DNA from 4 places in the Streptomyces endophyticus genome. Region 3 is predicted to be linked to each of the others. Evidence: riboswitches for the same ligand, from Rfam matches in the RefSeq annotation. Region 3 holds a riboswitch; each other region holds the start of a gene.
The links. Region 3 has a riboswitch for cobalamin ahead of metE (5-methyltetrahydropteroyltriglutamate--homocysteine S-methyltransferase). Riboswitches for the same ligand answer to the same signal wherever they lie in the genome.
Positions count from the first base shown of each region.

Region 1: it holds a riboswitch for cobalamin, as region 3 does, so the genes downstream of both, OKJ99_RS13435 (ABC transporter substrate-binding protein) here and metE (5-methyltetrahydropteroyltriglutamate--homocysteine S-methyltransferase) in region 3, are expected to answer to the same signal.
Region 2: it holds a riboswitch for cobalamin, as region 3 does, so the genes downstream of both, OKJ99_RS15885 (cobalamin biosynthesis protein) here and metE (5-methyltetrahydropteroyltriglutamate--homocysteine S-methyltransferase) in region 3, are expected to answer to the same signal.
Region 4: it holds a riboswitch for cobalamin, as region 3 does, so the genes downstream of both, nicT (Nickel transporter NicT) here and metE (5-methyltetrahydropteroyltriglutamate--homocysteine S-methyltransferase) in region 3, are expected to answer to the same signal.

Region 1 covers NZ_JAOZYC010000094.1:74,017-77,420, reverse strand. The annotation lists gene OKJ99_RS13440 (FecCD family ABC transporter permease) at 1-518, opposite strand, end outside; gene OKJ99_RS13435 (ABC transporter substrate-binding protein) at 515-1,570, opposite strand; cobalamin riboswitch at 1,625-1,777, opposite strand; gene OKJ99_RS13430 (GntR family transcriptional regulator) at 1,821-2,498, opposite strand; gene OKJ99_RS13425 (CaiB/BaiF CoA transferase family protein) at 2,702-3,404, shown strand, end outside.
Region 2 covers NZ_JAOZYC010000107.1:62,615-66,018, reverse strand. The annotation lists gene OKJ99_RS15890 (cobyric acid synthase) at 1-722, opposite strand, end outside; gene OKJ99_RS15885 (cobalamin biosynthesis protein) at 719-1,681, opposite strand; cobalamin riboswitch at 1,719-1,860, opposite strand; gene OKJ99_RS15880 (hypothetical protein) at 1,959-2,180, opposite strand; gene OKJ99_RS15875 (inorganic phosphate transporter) at 2,203-3,404, opposite strand, start outside.
Region 3 covers NZ_JAOZYC010000093.1:159,907-163,310, reverse strand. The annotation lists gene metE (5-methyltetrahydropteroyltriglutamate--homocysteine S-methyltransferase) at 1-1,727, opposite strand, end outside; cobalamin riboswitch at 1,921-2,143, opposite strand; cobalamin riboswitch at 2,231-2,353, shown strand; gene OKJ99_RS12345 ((2Fe-2S) ferredoxin domain-containing protein) at 2,415-2,807, shown strand; gene OKJ99_RS12340 ((2Fe-2S)-binding protein) at 2,804-3,404, shown strand, end outside.
Region 4 covers NZ_JAOZYC010000164.1:86,581-89,984, forward strand. The annotation lists gene OKJ99_RS33200 (translation factor GTPase family protein) at 1-308, opposite strand, end outside; gene nicT (Nickel transporter NicT) at 457-1,578, opposite strand; cobalamin riboswitch at 1,610-1,825, opposite strand; gene OKJ99_RS33210 (inorganic diphosphatase) at 1,829-2,332, opposite strand; gene OKJ99_RS33215 (GNAT family N-acetyltransferase) at 2,398-2,889, opposite strand; gene rho (transcription termination factor Rho) at 2,920-3,404, opposite strand, start outside.

The DNA of each region.
Region 1 (3,404 bases), on a different contig from region 3:
CCGCCCAGCATGTGACTGAGCACCAGCACCAGGGCGAACGAACAGACCGCGCCGACGAACGCGCCGCCGGACACCGAGACGGCGCCTCCGCCGAGGCCGAGCACGACGACGAGGACGGCCCCGGTCGACGCCCCCGAGGAGACGCCGAGCACGAACGGGTCGGCGAGCGGATTGCGCAGCAGCGCCTGGAGCACCGTGCCGCACACCGCGAGTCCCGCCCCGCACACCGCCGCGAGCAGCGTCCGCGGCAGCCGCAGATTCCATACGATGCCGTCCCGGATCGGCGAGAGATCCGAGGTCGCCAGGCCCACCCGGTCGCCGACCGCCGCCCATACGTCGCCGACCCGGATCTGCGCGGGACCGATGGTGATGGCGAAAGCCACGGAGGCGCACAGCGCGGCGATGCCGGCCGCCCAGGCGAGCGCGGCGCGAAGGGTGATCCGGGGGGAGGCCTGCGGGGGCGCGGTCGTCCCGGTGCGAGCCGCGACCGTACGAGCCGCAGCTGTGCGAGCCGTCACCGCGCGAGGCCGAACTCGCGCAGCCCCGCGGCCACCCGCTCCACGCCGTCGACCGTCCGGATGGTCGGGTTCATGGCCTGCCCGCTCAGGCGCACGTACCGCTTCTTCTTCACGGCGGTCATGTGCTTGGTGACGGGGTTGGACTCCAGGAACCTGATCTTCTGCGCGGCCGACTCCGCGGACTGCGAGCGGCGCGTCAGATCGCCGATGACCAGCACGTCCGGGTCACGGTCGGCGACCGTCTCCCAGTTGACCTGCGGCCACTCCGCGCGCGTGTCGTCGAAGACGTTGCGTGCCCCGAGCTCCTTGGTGACGACGCCGGGGGCGCCGCAACAGCCCGCCATGTAGGGCGAGTCGGAGTTGGCGAACCAGTACAGGACGTCCACGCCGTGCGCGTCGATGCCCGACGTGGCCGTGCTTACGCGGGACTTGAGCTTGTCGATCAGCTTCTCGCCGCGCTTCTCCACGTCGAAGACGCGCGCGAGATCGCGGATCTCGCCGTACACGACGTCGAGCCCCAGCGCCTTGGTCCGCACCCCGTCCCCGTCGCCGCCGTTGTCCTTGCCCGCGCAGTCGCTGGGGGAGAGGTACGTGGGCACGCCGAGCTTCTCGAACTCCGCGCGCGGCGCCACACCGCCCTTCCCGAGGGTGTACGTGAACGAGGCCGCGGCGAAGTCCGGTTCGGTGCCGAGGACCTTCTCGAACGAGGGATAGCGGTCGGCCAGGCGCGGCACCTTCGCGTTGGCCTTCGCCAGGTCCTTGGGGACCGGGTTGGTCCAGGTGCCGGTGCCGACCATCCGGTCCTCCAGGCCGAGCGAGAGCATGATCTCGGCGGAGCCCTGGTCGAGGGCGACGGCCCGGCGCGGGGTGTGCTCGACCCGCACCTTCTCGCCGCAGTTGTCGAGCGTGACACCGCCGCCGCTCGCGGCATCGTCCTGGGTGGCGGCGGTCGTGCCGCACCCGGTGAGCAGCAGGGCGCCCGCCAACAGCGGGGCGCATCGGCGGAGTTGACGTGCGAACAGCACGGGAGTTCCTTCGCGTCCAGGGCTCATACGCGGAGCCGGCCTACGGTCCGCCCCCACGCCACGCGGCGCTGGAGGCCGCCAGCAGGTCTTCGGACTCGGGGTCGTCCGCGCGGAGCGCCTTCCCAGACCGATGTGCCGGCCCAGTGGCAGTGGCTCCGCCCGTCACCCTCACCGCTGCGCGTCAGTTCCGGGTTCGCACCGGATTCCCTGACCCGTGTGCGTAGAAAAACACACAAAGGTACGACTGGCTCGGCGAAACTATCACGCTGGGCGTCCGCTAGGCGGGGGGCGGTGTGAAGACCGCCTCCAGCTGGGGCCGGGTCCCGTCCCGGTGGTGGTCCATGAGGGAGACGAGGCGTTCGTGGTCCCGGACGCGGAGCGCCTCGACCATCTCCGCGTGCTCGTCGACGATCCGCTTCTGCGATATCGGGTCGTGCAGGAGGTAGGCCCGGTAACCGTCGCTCAGCTGCCAGACGCGGCGCAGCTCGGCGACGACGAGGTCCAGGCCCGACGCGGTGAACATGCGGAAGTGGAAATCGGAGTTGAGGCGGGCCATGGCGGTCAGGTCGCCGCGGGCCGAGGCCTCCGCGATCTGCTCGTTCACGGCGGAGAGCCGCTGGAGTGCGGGGGTCGGGAAGGGCGGCAGCCGGCGCAGCACCTCCGCCTCCAGGACCCGCCGCATCAGATAGGTCTGCTCGAACTCGGCCGCCGTCAGCACCTTCACCCGGTACCCGACGTTGCGGACGTGGTCGAGGACGCCCTCGCTGGCCAGCACCCGCAACGCCTCGCGGACCGGGGCGCGACTGACCCCGAGACGCGCGGCCAGGGCCTCCTGCCGCACCGGGCTGCCCGGTGTCAGATCGCGCGCGAACAGCATCGCCCGCAGCTCCTCCACCACCTGGGCCACCGCACCGGACACCGCGTCAAGACGCTCCGCCCCCGTCTGAGCCGTCACTGTTGCCTGCCTTCCCGCCGAGGGTTGTCGACTCTAACTCCCCTGAACGCGCAGGGGCATTGACATGATGCCGCACCGTGAGTCAGATTGCATCCAATCTCGCTCGGACGGATGTCCAGTTCAGTGGTGAACGTCCCTAAATGAAACCTGTTGATGGCCTCAACGCATGCCATCAGCGGCCGATTTCAGAGGAGGACTCGGCGATGACGCCGAAGGAACCGGCAGAATCGGTAGACAATTCCGAAGGCGCGGCGACGGCCGCAGCGGCGGCTGAGAGCGGCGGCGGATCGCCTGCGGGCCGGCCGCTCGACGGCGTCCGCGTCGTCGACATCACCTCGACGCTCATGGGCCCGTACTGCACCCTGCTGCTCGCCCAGTGGGGCGCCGACGTCATCAAGGTCGAGCCGCCCGCCGGCGACGTCGTCCGCTACATCGGCGACACCCGGGCCAACGGCATGGGCCCCGCCTTCCTCAACACCAACCGCGGCAAGCGCAGCGTCGCCCTCGACCTCAAGGCGCCCGGCGCGGCGCCCGTCCTCGCCGCCCTCGTGGACTCGGCCGACGTCCTCGTGCACAACCTCCGCCCCGCCGCCGCCCGCCGCCTCGGACTCACGGCCGAGTCCGCCCTGGAGCGCAACCCGCGCCTCGTCCACTGCGCGTTCCGCGGTTTCGCCGCCGGCGGGCCCGACTCCGACCGGCCCGCCTACGACGACGTCATCCAGGCCGCCGGAGGCGTCGCCGCGCTCCAGGGCGGCGACGGCGGAGCGGAGTACGTGCGGCAGGCCGCGGCCGACAAGACGGTCGGCATCTACGGGGCCGCGGCGGTGCTCGCCGCGCTGCACGGCCGCCAGGTCACCGGCCGGGGCCGCGCCGTCGAGGTCCCGATGCTGGAGACGATGGCCTCGT
Region 2 (3,404 bases), on a different contig from region 3:
CGGAGCCCGTCCTCCTCGTCGATGCCGAGGCCGTGCTGGAACGGGAGGACACCGTAAGTGTCGCGCCCGGTAAGGGACTTGAGCATGTCGAGGCCGGGCTCCAACAGGCTCACGTCGCCCCGGAACTTGTTGACGAGATATCCGGCGAGCAGTTCCTGGTCCTCCGGCGCGAGCAGCGCGGTGGTCCCGAAGAACGACGCGAAGACCCCGCCCCGGTCGATGTCGCCGACGACGAGCACCGGAAGCCGCGCGGCCCGCGCGAGCCCCATGTTCACGATGTCCGTGCGCCGCAGATTGATCTCGGCGGGTGACCCGGCGCCCTCACAGATCACGGCGTCATGGGTGGCCCGCAGCTCTTCCAGGCACCCCACCACGGTGTCGAGCAGCGCCGCCTGCCGTCCGCCGTGGTAGCCACGCGCGCTCAGCTCGCCCACGGGCTTGCCCATGAGGACGACCTGGCTGCTGCGGTCACTGCCCGGCTTCAGCAGTACGGGGTTCATGAGCGCGCTGGGCTCTGCCCGCGCGGCCTGCGCCTGCATCGCCTGGGCCCGCCCGATCTCGGCGCCCTCCCTGGTCACGAACGAGTTCAGGGACATGTTCTGCCCCTTGAACGGCGCGACCTTCACACCTTGCCGCACCAGCCACCGGCAGATCCCGGCGGTGACGACACTCTTCCCGGCGTCGGAGGTGGTCCCCGCGACGAGGAGCCCTCCGCCCGTCATCGCCGCCCCCGTGCTCGTACCAGTCGCGCACCCACACAGACTCCCAACGCCAACAGAGACACCCGCCGTGACAGCCGCACGGCCCGATCCACATCACGTACCTCGACCGCTCGCCCCGGCGCGTTCAGCACCGGCCGGTGCTCGACCCGGCCGCCGTACGCCAAGGTCCCGCCGAGCCGCACCCCGAGGGCCCCCGCGAAGGAGGACTCGACGACGCCCGCGTTCGGACTCGGATGCCGCCCGGCGTCCGCCCGCCACGCGCCCAGTGCCTCCCGGGGCCTGCCACCGGCGAGGACGGCGAGCGCACCCGTCAGCCGGGCCCCAGGCCAGCCGGCGACGTCGTCGAGGCGGGCCGAGGCCCAGCCGAATCGCCGGTACTTCACGGACTTGTGCCCGACCATCGCGTCGAGCGTGTTCACGGCGCGGAAGGCGACCAGGCCCGGCACCCCGCCGAGCGCGCCCCACACGAGCGCGCCCACGACGGCGTCGGAGGTGTTCTCGGCGACGGACTCCACGACGCCCCGCGCGATCCCGGCGGCGTCGAGTCCCTGCGGGTCACGGCCGCACAGCCGGGGCAGCAGCTCCCGCGCGAGCTCCACGTCCCCGGCGTCGAGCGCGGACCCGACCGCCCGCGCCTCCCTGCCCAGCGAGGTGCCGCCGACGACGGCCCAGGTGGCGGCGGCCGTCAGCGCGACGGAGGCGGCGGGGGAGCGGCGTACGAGACGGGAGGCGGCAGCGGCGAGAGCGGCGGCGCCACCGGCACACACCGCGGTGTGCAGGGCGCCCGCGCCACGGTGGTCCCGCCACAGCCCGCGCTCGACGGCCGCGGCGGCGCGGCCGAATCCGGCGACGGGGTGCCCACGGCGCGGATCGCCAAGAAGAAGGTCGGCGAGGATTCCGGCGGCGGCACCGCACGCGTACACGCGCTCGTGCCGCCAGGTGCCGCGCGGGGCGAACATGGCGGTAGGTGTCCTCACTCAGGGTGTCCACGCCCTGGTTCGAAGAGACCGGCAGCGAGAGTTCCTGGCTCGCCCCTTTGGAGAAGGGGGTTCACAGTGGCGGGACCGCGCCGGATTCGCACCGGCTTCCTCAACTGCTGCCGTATATGGCGGGGGAAGTCCACCACGCTCCGAGTTGGCACGTCAACTTGCTGTTCAGGCGCACGAAGGCGGGGTGCCGGACGCCGAACGTCCCGCACCCCGCCTTCGTACACCCAGCGCTGTGTCCTGAGCCGGGTCAGGCCACGATCAGATAGATCCCGTAGGCCACGGCCGCCGCGCAGAGCGCGAAGCAGACGTACGCCCCGGACGTCGTGACCGCCGCCGAGCCACCGTCGCGCGCCGCCGTCTCCCGCTTGGAGAGGCCCACGATGCCGAGGGTGAACAGGCCGACGAGGGCCACGGTGACGACGAGAGAGACGCCGAAGACGGAGCCGAGGGCCGCCCAGTCGATCTTCATTCCTGCCCTGCTTCCTTCTGCACTACAGCGTGGCGCCGGCGGGGCGCGCGGGGTCGTTCACCGCACCGGCCTTCGGCCGGTCGTGGATCTTCGCCTCGGACTCGGCCGGCTCGACCGTGCCCGCCGGCGGCGGGGTGACCGAGGCGATCGCGGCCGTCACGACACCCGGAGCCTCCTGCGCGGGGGCGGTGTGCGGCTCGTCCGCCGTGACGTTGGTGTGGTCGATGGAGTTGCGACGCGAGAGCTTCCAGATGATGCCGGAGCCGATCACGAGCAGCGCGGCGGTGAGGCCGATGCCCCACGGTCCCTGCTTGGTGAGGAACTCGGCGCCCGCGCCCACCAGACCGGCGGCCGGCAGCGTCAGGCCCCACGCGATGAACATCCGGGAGGCGGTCGACCAGCGGACCACGCCGCCCTTGCGGCCGAGGCCCGCGCCCATCACACCGCCGGAGCAGACCTGCGTGGTGGAGAGCGAGAAGCCCAGGTGCGAGGAGGCGAGGATCGCCGTCGCCGCACTGGTCTGCGCCGCGAAGCCCTGCTGCGGCGCGAGTTCGGTGAGGCCCTTGCCCATGGTCCGGATGATGCGCCAGCCGCCCAGGTACGTACCGAGCGCGATGGCGATACCGGCCGAGACGATGACCCACAGCGGCGGGTCGGCGTTGGGCGCGATGGCGCCACCGGTGATCAGGGCGAGCGTGATGATGCCCATCGTCTTCTGCGCGTCGTTCGTGCCGTGCGCGAGGGAGACGAGACCCGCGGAGGCGATCTGCCCCGCGCGGTAGCCCTTGGCGGTCGCCCGCTGGTCCGTCTTCTTGCTGATGCGGTAGGTCAGGCGGGTCGCCAGCATCGAGGCGATGCCGGCGACGAGCGGAGCGGCGACCGCGGGCAGCAGGATCTTGGTGACGACGGTCCCGCCGTTGACCGAGGACCAGCCCATCGACATGACCGCGGCGCCGATGAGGCCGCCGAACAGGGCGTGCGAGGAGCTGGACGGCAGGCCGAGCAGCCAGGTCAGCAGATTCCAGAGGATGGCGCCCACCAGCGCCGCGAAAATGACCTCTGTCTTGAGGCCGTCCTCATTGACGATGCCGCCGGAGATCGTCTTCGCGACTTCGACGGAGAGGAACGCTCCGACGAGGTTCAGCACGGCGGACATGGCCACCGCCGTCTTCGGCTTGAGAGCGCCTGTCGAGATGGTCGTCGCCATCGCGTTGGCGGTGTCGT
Region 3 (3,404 bases):
ATGGTGACAGGGCCGGTGAGCATGCCCTTGACCGGACGGCCGGAGAGCGACTGTGCGTACGTCGTCCAGCGCACGGTCATCGGCTCGGGGCGGGAGATGTCGCCCGCGAGGACCGGCGGGCGGACGTAGCGGGTGCCGTAGGACTGGACCCAGCCGTGCTGGGTGGCCAGGTAGCCGCCCAGCTGCTCCGCGAAGTACTGGACCATGTCGTTGCGCTCGGGCTCGCCGTGCACGAGCACGTCGATGCCGGCCTTCTCCTGGAACGAGACGACCTCATGGATCTCGTTCCTGATGCGGTCCTCGTACCCTGCGGTGTCGATGCGCCCGGCCCGCAAGTCGGCGCGGGCTGCGCGGAGTTCACCGGTCTGCGGGAAAGAGCCGATGGTCGTGGTCGGCAGCAGCGGCAGGTTCAGGAGGGCCCGTTGGGCGGCGGTCCGCTCGGCGTACGGCTGCGAGCGGCGCCCATCGTGCTCGGTGACGGCGGCGGCGCGGGCCCTGACCGCCGGATCGTGGGTGATGGGCGAGGTGGCGCGGGAGTTCAACGCAGCACGGTTGGCGGCGAGTTCGGCTCCGATCACGCCGGTGCCTCGGGTCAGGCCCTTGGTGAGGGTGGCGACCTCGGCGGTCTTCTGGCGGGCGAAGGCGAGCCAGCGCCGGATCTGCGGCTCGATGTCCCGCTCCACGGACGCGTCCAGGGGGACGTGCAGAAGCGAGCAGGAAGTGGCAACGTCGACGCGGTCGGCGAGCCCGAGCAGGGTGCCGAGCGTGGCGAGGGACCACTCCAGGTCGTTGACCCAGATGTTGCGGCCGTTCACCACGCCGGCGACGAGACGCTTGCCGGACAGGCCGCCGACGGCGGCGAGTTCCTCCAGGTTGGCGGCGGCGGAGCCGGTGAAGTCGAGGGCGAGGCCGTCGACGGGAGCCTTGGCGAGCACCGGCAGGGCCTCGCCGAGCCGGTCGAAGTACGAGGCGACCAGGAGCTTCGGGCGGTCGGCGAGGGAGCCGAGGTCACGGTAGGCGCGGGCGGCGCTGTTCAGCTCGGCCGGGGTGCGGTCCTGGACCAGCGCGGGCTCGTCGAGCTGCACCCAGGCGGCACCCGAGGCACGCAGGTCGGAGAGGACTTCGGCGTAGACGGGCAGCAGCCGGTCCAGCAGGGTCAGCGGATCGAAGTCGTCGGCCACGCCGGGAGCGGGCTTCGACAGCAGGAGGTAGGTCACCGGGCCGACCAGCACGGGACGGGTGTCCAGACCGAGGGCGAGGGCTTCCCGGAGCTCCGCGACCTGCTTGGTGGAATCGGTGGTGAACACGGTGTCAGGGCCCAACTCCGGGACCAGATAGTGGTAGTTGGTGTCGAACCACTTGGTCATCTCCAGCGGAGCGACGTCCTCGGTGCCGCGGGCCATGGCGAAGTACCCGTCCAGGGCGTCCGCCGCCACGGCGGCCCGGTGGCGCTCGGGCACCGCCCCGACCATGACGGTCGTGTCCAGGACGTGGTCGTAGTACGAGAAGTCGCCGGTCGGCACCTCGTCGATGCCGGATGCGGCGAGTTCCTGCCAGGCGGAGCGGCGCAGTTCGGCGGCGGTGGCCCGGAGCGCGTCGCCGTCGACGCGGCCCTTCCAGTAGCCCTCGATCGCCTTCTTCAGTTCCCGGTTCGGGCCCTGGCGGGGGTAGCCGTACACGGTGGCCCGTGCGGCCGCGGTGTCGGCGGTGGTGGTCCTGGTGGTCACGGAATTCTCCTTCGAGAGACGTATCCCTGAGATCCCGAAGACCCCTGTGGCACGAAGGAGTGACACCACCGGAGCGGCGACCGCGCGCTGCGAGGCACGATCTTCCACCGGTATGTGTGCTCCCCCAGTCTTCGACTGGAGGTGCTCCCCTTGACCCGCCCACGAGGTCACCGAGATGTCCGCGCACGGGCCGTCCGTGCACGGGCAGTTGGCAGGTCTTCGGACTCGCGGGCACACCCACCCGAAAGGGCGGACACCTAGTGACCGTCGCTTCCCAGACCCCTCTTCCGGGGCCCAGTGCGTCTGACGGCGGTCGTTCCCACTCACCGCTGCGGGGCAGTCCCGGATTCCCACCGGGTTCCCTCTTACGACGCCCCGCCTGGCGGACGGGGCGAACCAGCTACGCCGTTCACCCTACGGGGCGTCGTGCGCGACGCGCCACAACGTCCGCCCAGCCGTGGGCCGGATGGCATGATGGCCCTGAACACGGGCGACGGCGGCCCGAGGAAACCGGTGCGAATCCGGTGCGGTACCGCCACTGTGATCGGCGAGCGGATCCCGGAAGGCCACTGCCCCGCGAGGGTGGGAAGGCCGGGACGAGCGCGGACCCGAGAGCCAGGAGACTCACGCTGTCGCCCCCTCGAAGCGATCCGGGGCGGAACTCCCCGGCGAGAGGGAGGATGCGGCATGCCTGAACGGCTCGCCGAAGCGACGGCCCCCGTAACGGACCGGGCGGTTCCGTGCCGCGTGGTCGTGTGCCGCGACTGCTGCTGCGGAACGGTCAAGGTCAACGGCGATCACGCCGCGCAGACGGCGCGGCTGCGCCGGATCGCACCGACGCGGATCTCCGAGTGCCTGGACGTCTGCGAGCAGGCCAACGTCATCGTCGTACAACCCTCGTCCGCGGGGCGGGCGGCCGGAGCGCGGCCGGTCTGGCTCGGCCTGGTGAACGACGCCGACGCCACCGAGGACATAGCGGACTGGGTGCGGACCGGCGGACCGGGCGTAGCGCCCTGCCCCGAGATCCTGGACCTCTATCTCATCGACGCGCCGCGCCGGGCCAAGACCAAGACCTCATGAGCGAGGTGGCGCCGGAACAGGTCGCCGAGGCGCTGCGGGACGTGGCGTCGCGCCTGGGCGGATTCTTCGCCCTCGACACGACGCCGACGCGGCGGCCGCCCGACGCACGACTCACCCACGCCGGTCTCGCCGCACGCGCCCAGACGGTCAACGACCACTACGCCACCGCCGAACCCCGCATCGGCGCCTCCATCGCCCACCTCGGCCTTGCGGCCCGCCTCTGGTCACCGGTCCTCGCCTGCGCGCTCGTACACGGGATCGTGCCGACGATGAGCACGGTGGAATGGTCCGGGGAGGGCTCCGCGCTCCACCTGCCCCGCCCCGAGGGACGACACGCATCGCGGCTCCCCTCGCTCGCCGACGCGGTCTTCGCGGAGGTGGACGGCGTCCTGGCGGCGGTCGAGAGCGGCCTCACCGTCAAGGTGGCTCCGCGCCTGCTGGCCGGCAACTCCGCGTCCGCGCTCGTCGGTTCGGCGGCGCAACTGCTCAGATCCCGGCCCGACCTGCGTACGGACGTCAGGCATGTGACGCAGGAACTACTGGAGACGGGCCGGCTACGGGGAACGGGTCGGATCACCGGCCCCGACCTGGCATTCC
Region 4 (3,404 bases), on a different contig from region 3:
TCCACGGCAGAGACGACGAGCACCGCCCCGTCGAGCACCCCGAGCACCCGCTCGACCTCGGCGATGAAGTCGGGGTGGCCAGGCGTGTCCACGAGGTTGACGCTCGTGTCGCCGAGCGGGAACGACGCCACGGCCGACTTGATGGTGATGCCGCGTCGGCGCTCCAGGTCGAGGGAGTCGGTGCGGGTGCTTCCGTCGTCGACCCGGCCGAGCTCGTCGATCACCCCTGCGGTGTGCAGGAGCCGCTCGGTCAGGCTGGTCTTACCGGCGTCGACGTGCGCGAGAATGCCCAGATTCAATGTGTGCACTGGCAGTCATGTCCTTGGGGGAGAGGGCAGGGGCCTTCTGAAGGAACATGTCTGCAGTGCGCATGGATCGGTCCTCACGGTCGGGGCGCGCGGCCTACTGCCGCATGGAGCTCAGTGCAGCAGTCGGCCGCGCGCCCCGGCAACCGATTTACGCGCCGTCGGCGACCCGCGCCGACCACCGTTGCTCGACCCTCGCAAGCCGCCAGTAGGCGATCGCCGCCGCCCAGACGGCCACGAACAGGCCCACGATCACGTACCCGACGTTGTCGAGGTCGAGACCGGCGATCCAGCCGGTGGCGGCGTCGCTCAGGTCGAGCTTGTCGTGCAGGACGCCGACGAGTTCGATCGTGCCGATGAAGAACGCGACCGCGATCGACAGACCGGTGATGGTGAGGTTGTAGAACACCTTGCGCACCGGGTTGGAGAACGCCCACTGGTAGGCGAAGTTCATGAACGTGCCGTCGAGCGTGTCGAACAGGCTCATGCCCGCGGCGAACAGCAGCGGCAGGCACAGGATCGCGTACCACGGCAGGCCCGCGGCGGCGCCGCTGCCCGCCATGACCATCAGCGTGACCTCGGTCGCGGTGTCGAAGCCGAGACCGAAGAGGAAGCCCAGCGGGAACATCTGCCCCGGGCGGGTGATGGACTTGGTGAAGCGGCCGAGGATCCGGTTCATGAACCCGCGGGAGTCCAGGTGCTCCTCGAGCTTGCGCTCGTCGTAGGAGCCCGCGCGCATCGCCTTGAAGACCTTCAGGATGCCCATCAGGGCCACGAGGTTGAGCGCCGCGATGAGGTACAGGAACGTACCGGAGACGGTCGTGCCGACGACGCCGAGCACCTGGTGGGTGCGGGAGCCGTCGTTCATCAGGGTGCCGGCGAGCGCCGCGCCGCCCGCGACGAGCGCCGCCATCGCGACCACCACGCTGGAGTGGCCGAGTGCGAACCAGAAGCCCACCGAGAGGGGCCGCTTGCCGTCCGCCATCAGCTTGCGGGTGGTGTTGTCGATGGCGGCGATGTGGTCGGCGTCGAAGGCGTGCCGCATGCCGAGCGTGTACGCCGTGATGCCGAGGCCGATACCGAAGGCCTTGTTGTCGACTTCATAGTGCTCGGGGACGACGAGCAGGAAGAGCACGCCGAACGCGACGACGTGCAGCGCGGCGATCACCGCGATCAGGCCGGCCGTGCGCAGCGTGTCCTCGCGGCGCCAACGGAAAGCAGGGGGAGGGGAGTTCAGGGCAGGGGAATTCTGGGAGTTCCCGGGCAGGGTCATGCGTCGATCACGCTCCAGCACCTCGTGGATCACTTCGTGAGATGCCGCGGCCGGTCTCCTGGCTTACGGGCGCGCCCGCCGCTCCGGCCTTCCCAGCGGCCGGCGGCCGCCAGTGGCGTACAGGGTGGAACGGCGCGCTCCGGACGGCGCTGTCCGAAACCCGATCACAGTGGCGAGGGCCGCTCCGGAATGGGCCCCTGAGGGGCCGTCACCGGTCTTCCCGAGCACCACGGCCCGACCACCCTACTACCTACCCCAAAGCCCGCTCACGGGCCCGTTGGATCTCCTCGTACGCCTTCTCCCGGCCCTCCCAGTGGGAGCCGTCCACCGACTTTCCGGGTTCCAGTTCCTTGTAGACCTCGAAGAAGTGGGTGATCTCCAGGCGGTCGAACTCGGCGATGTCCTCGATGTCGCGGACCGCGTCGTGCCGTGGATCGTGCGCGGGGACGCACAGGACCTTCTCGTCCGGGCCCTTCTCGTCGCTCATCACGAACATGCCGATCGCCCGGCACTCGATGACGCAGCCGGGGAACGTCGCGTCGCCGGTCAGGACGAGCGCGTCCAGCGGATCGCCGTCACCGCCGAGCGTGCCCTCGACGTAGCCGTAGTCCGCGGGGTACTGCGTCGACGTGAACAGCATCCGGTCGAGCCGGATCCGGCCGAGATCGTGGTCCATCTCGTACTTGTTCCGTGAGCCCTGCGGGATCTCCACGATCACGTCGAACGCCTCGGCGCGTGCCTGACTGCTGCCCAATGTGGCCTCCTTGCCGCATTCCGACGCCCACGAGTGTGCGCCGTACCGGGCAAGGGCGGAACCCCTCAGACGGCCGGGGGAATGGGGAATTCGAGTTCGGGTCGGTCCCAGGCGACGGCCGGCGGGCGCGCGGGCACCGTTCCGGTGCGGTGCGCGCCCATGCCGCGGTAGAAGCCCTCGGCGGGCGGGTGCGCGACGACGCGGACATGGTCGAGGCCCGCTGCCAGGGCCTGCGCCCGCATGTGGTCGACGAGCAGCCGCCCGATGCCCCGGCCCTGCGCCTCGTCCGCGACGAACATCAGGTCCAGCTCCGGCGGCTCGGTGAGCAGCGCGTAGAAGCCGAGCACCCGCTCGTCGGCCTGATCCACGGCTACGTAGACGTGGTGCGCCTCTACGTAGTCGGGGCCCACCCGGTAGCCCGCGACCATGGAGGCGTAGGGGTCCCGGTAGGCGCTGGAGCCGCGCACGAGACGGGTGAGGCGCCGGGCGTCCTGGGCGGTGGCCCGCCGGATGGCGATCGAGGGACCCCTTCCACGGCGCGTAATGCTCGCGTTCATATGTCGAGTATTACGCATTCGGGGGCGGGGTCAGGCTGCGGGCACCGTGGACCGGGCCTGGCGCAGGAACGTGGCGTTGTCCGGGGTCTCGCGCAGCTTGTCGAGCAGGGCCTCGTAGGAGGCGGCCGGGTCCCGGCTCTGCAGGGCGCGCCGCAGGCCGCGGGCGACGGACAACTCGGCTGCGGGGAGCAGGAGTTCCTCGCGGCGGGTGCCGGAGGGGATGAGTTCGACGGCCGGGTGCACGCGGCGCTGCGCCAGCGTGCGGTCCAGGCGCAGCTCCATGTTGCCGGTGCTCTTGAGCTCCTCGAAGTAGTAGTCGTCGGCGCGGGATCCGGTGTCGACGAGGGTGGTCGCGAGGATCGTCAGCGAACCGGCCTCCTCGGTGGCGCGGGCCGCGCCGAAGAAGCGCTTCGGGCCGTGCAGGGCGGCCGCGTCGACACCGCCCGACAGGGTGCGGCCGCTGGTGGAGGCGGCGTTGTTGTGCGCCCGGCACAGCCGAGTGAGGGAGTCCAGGA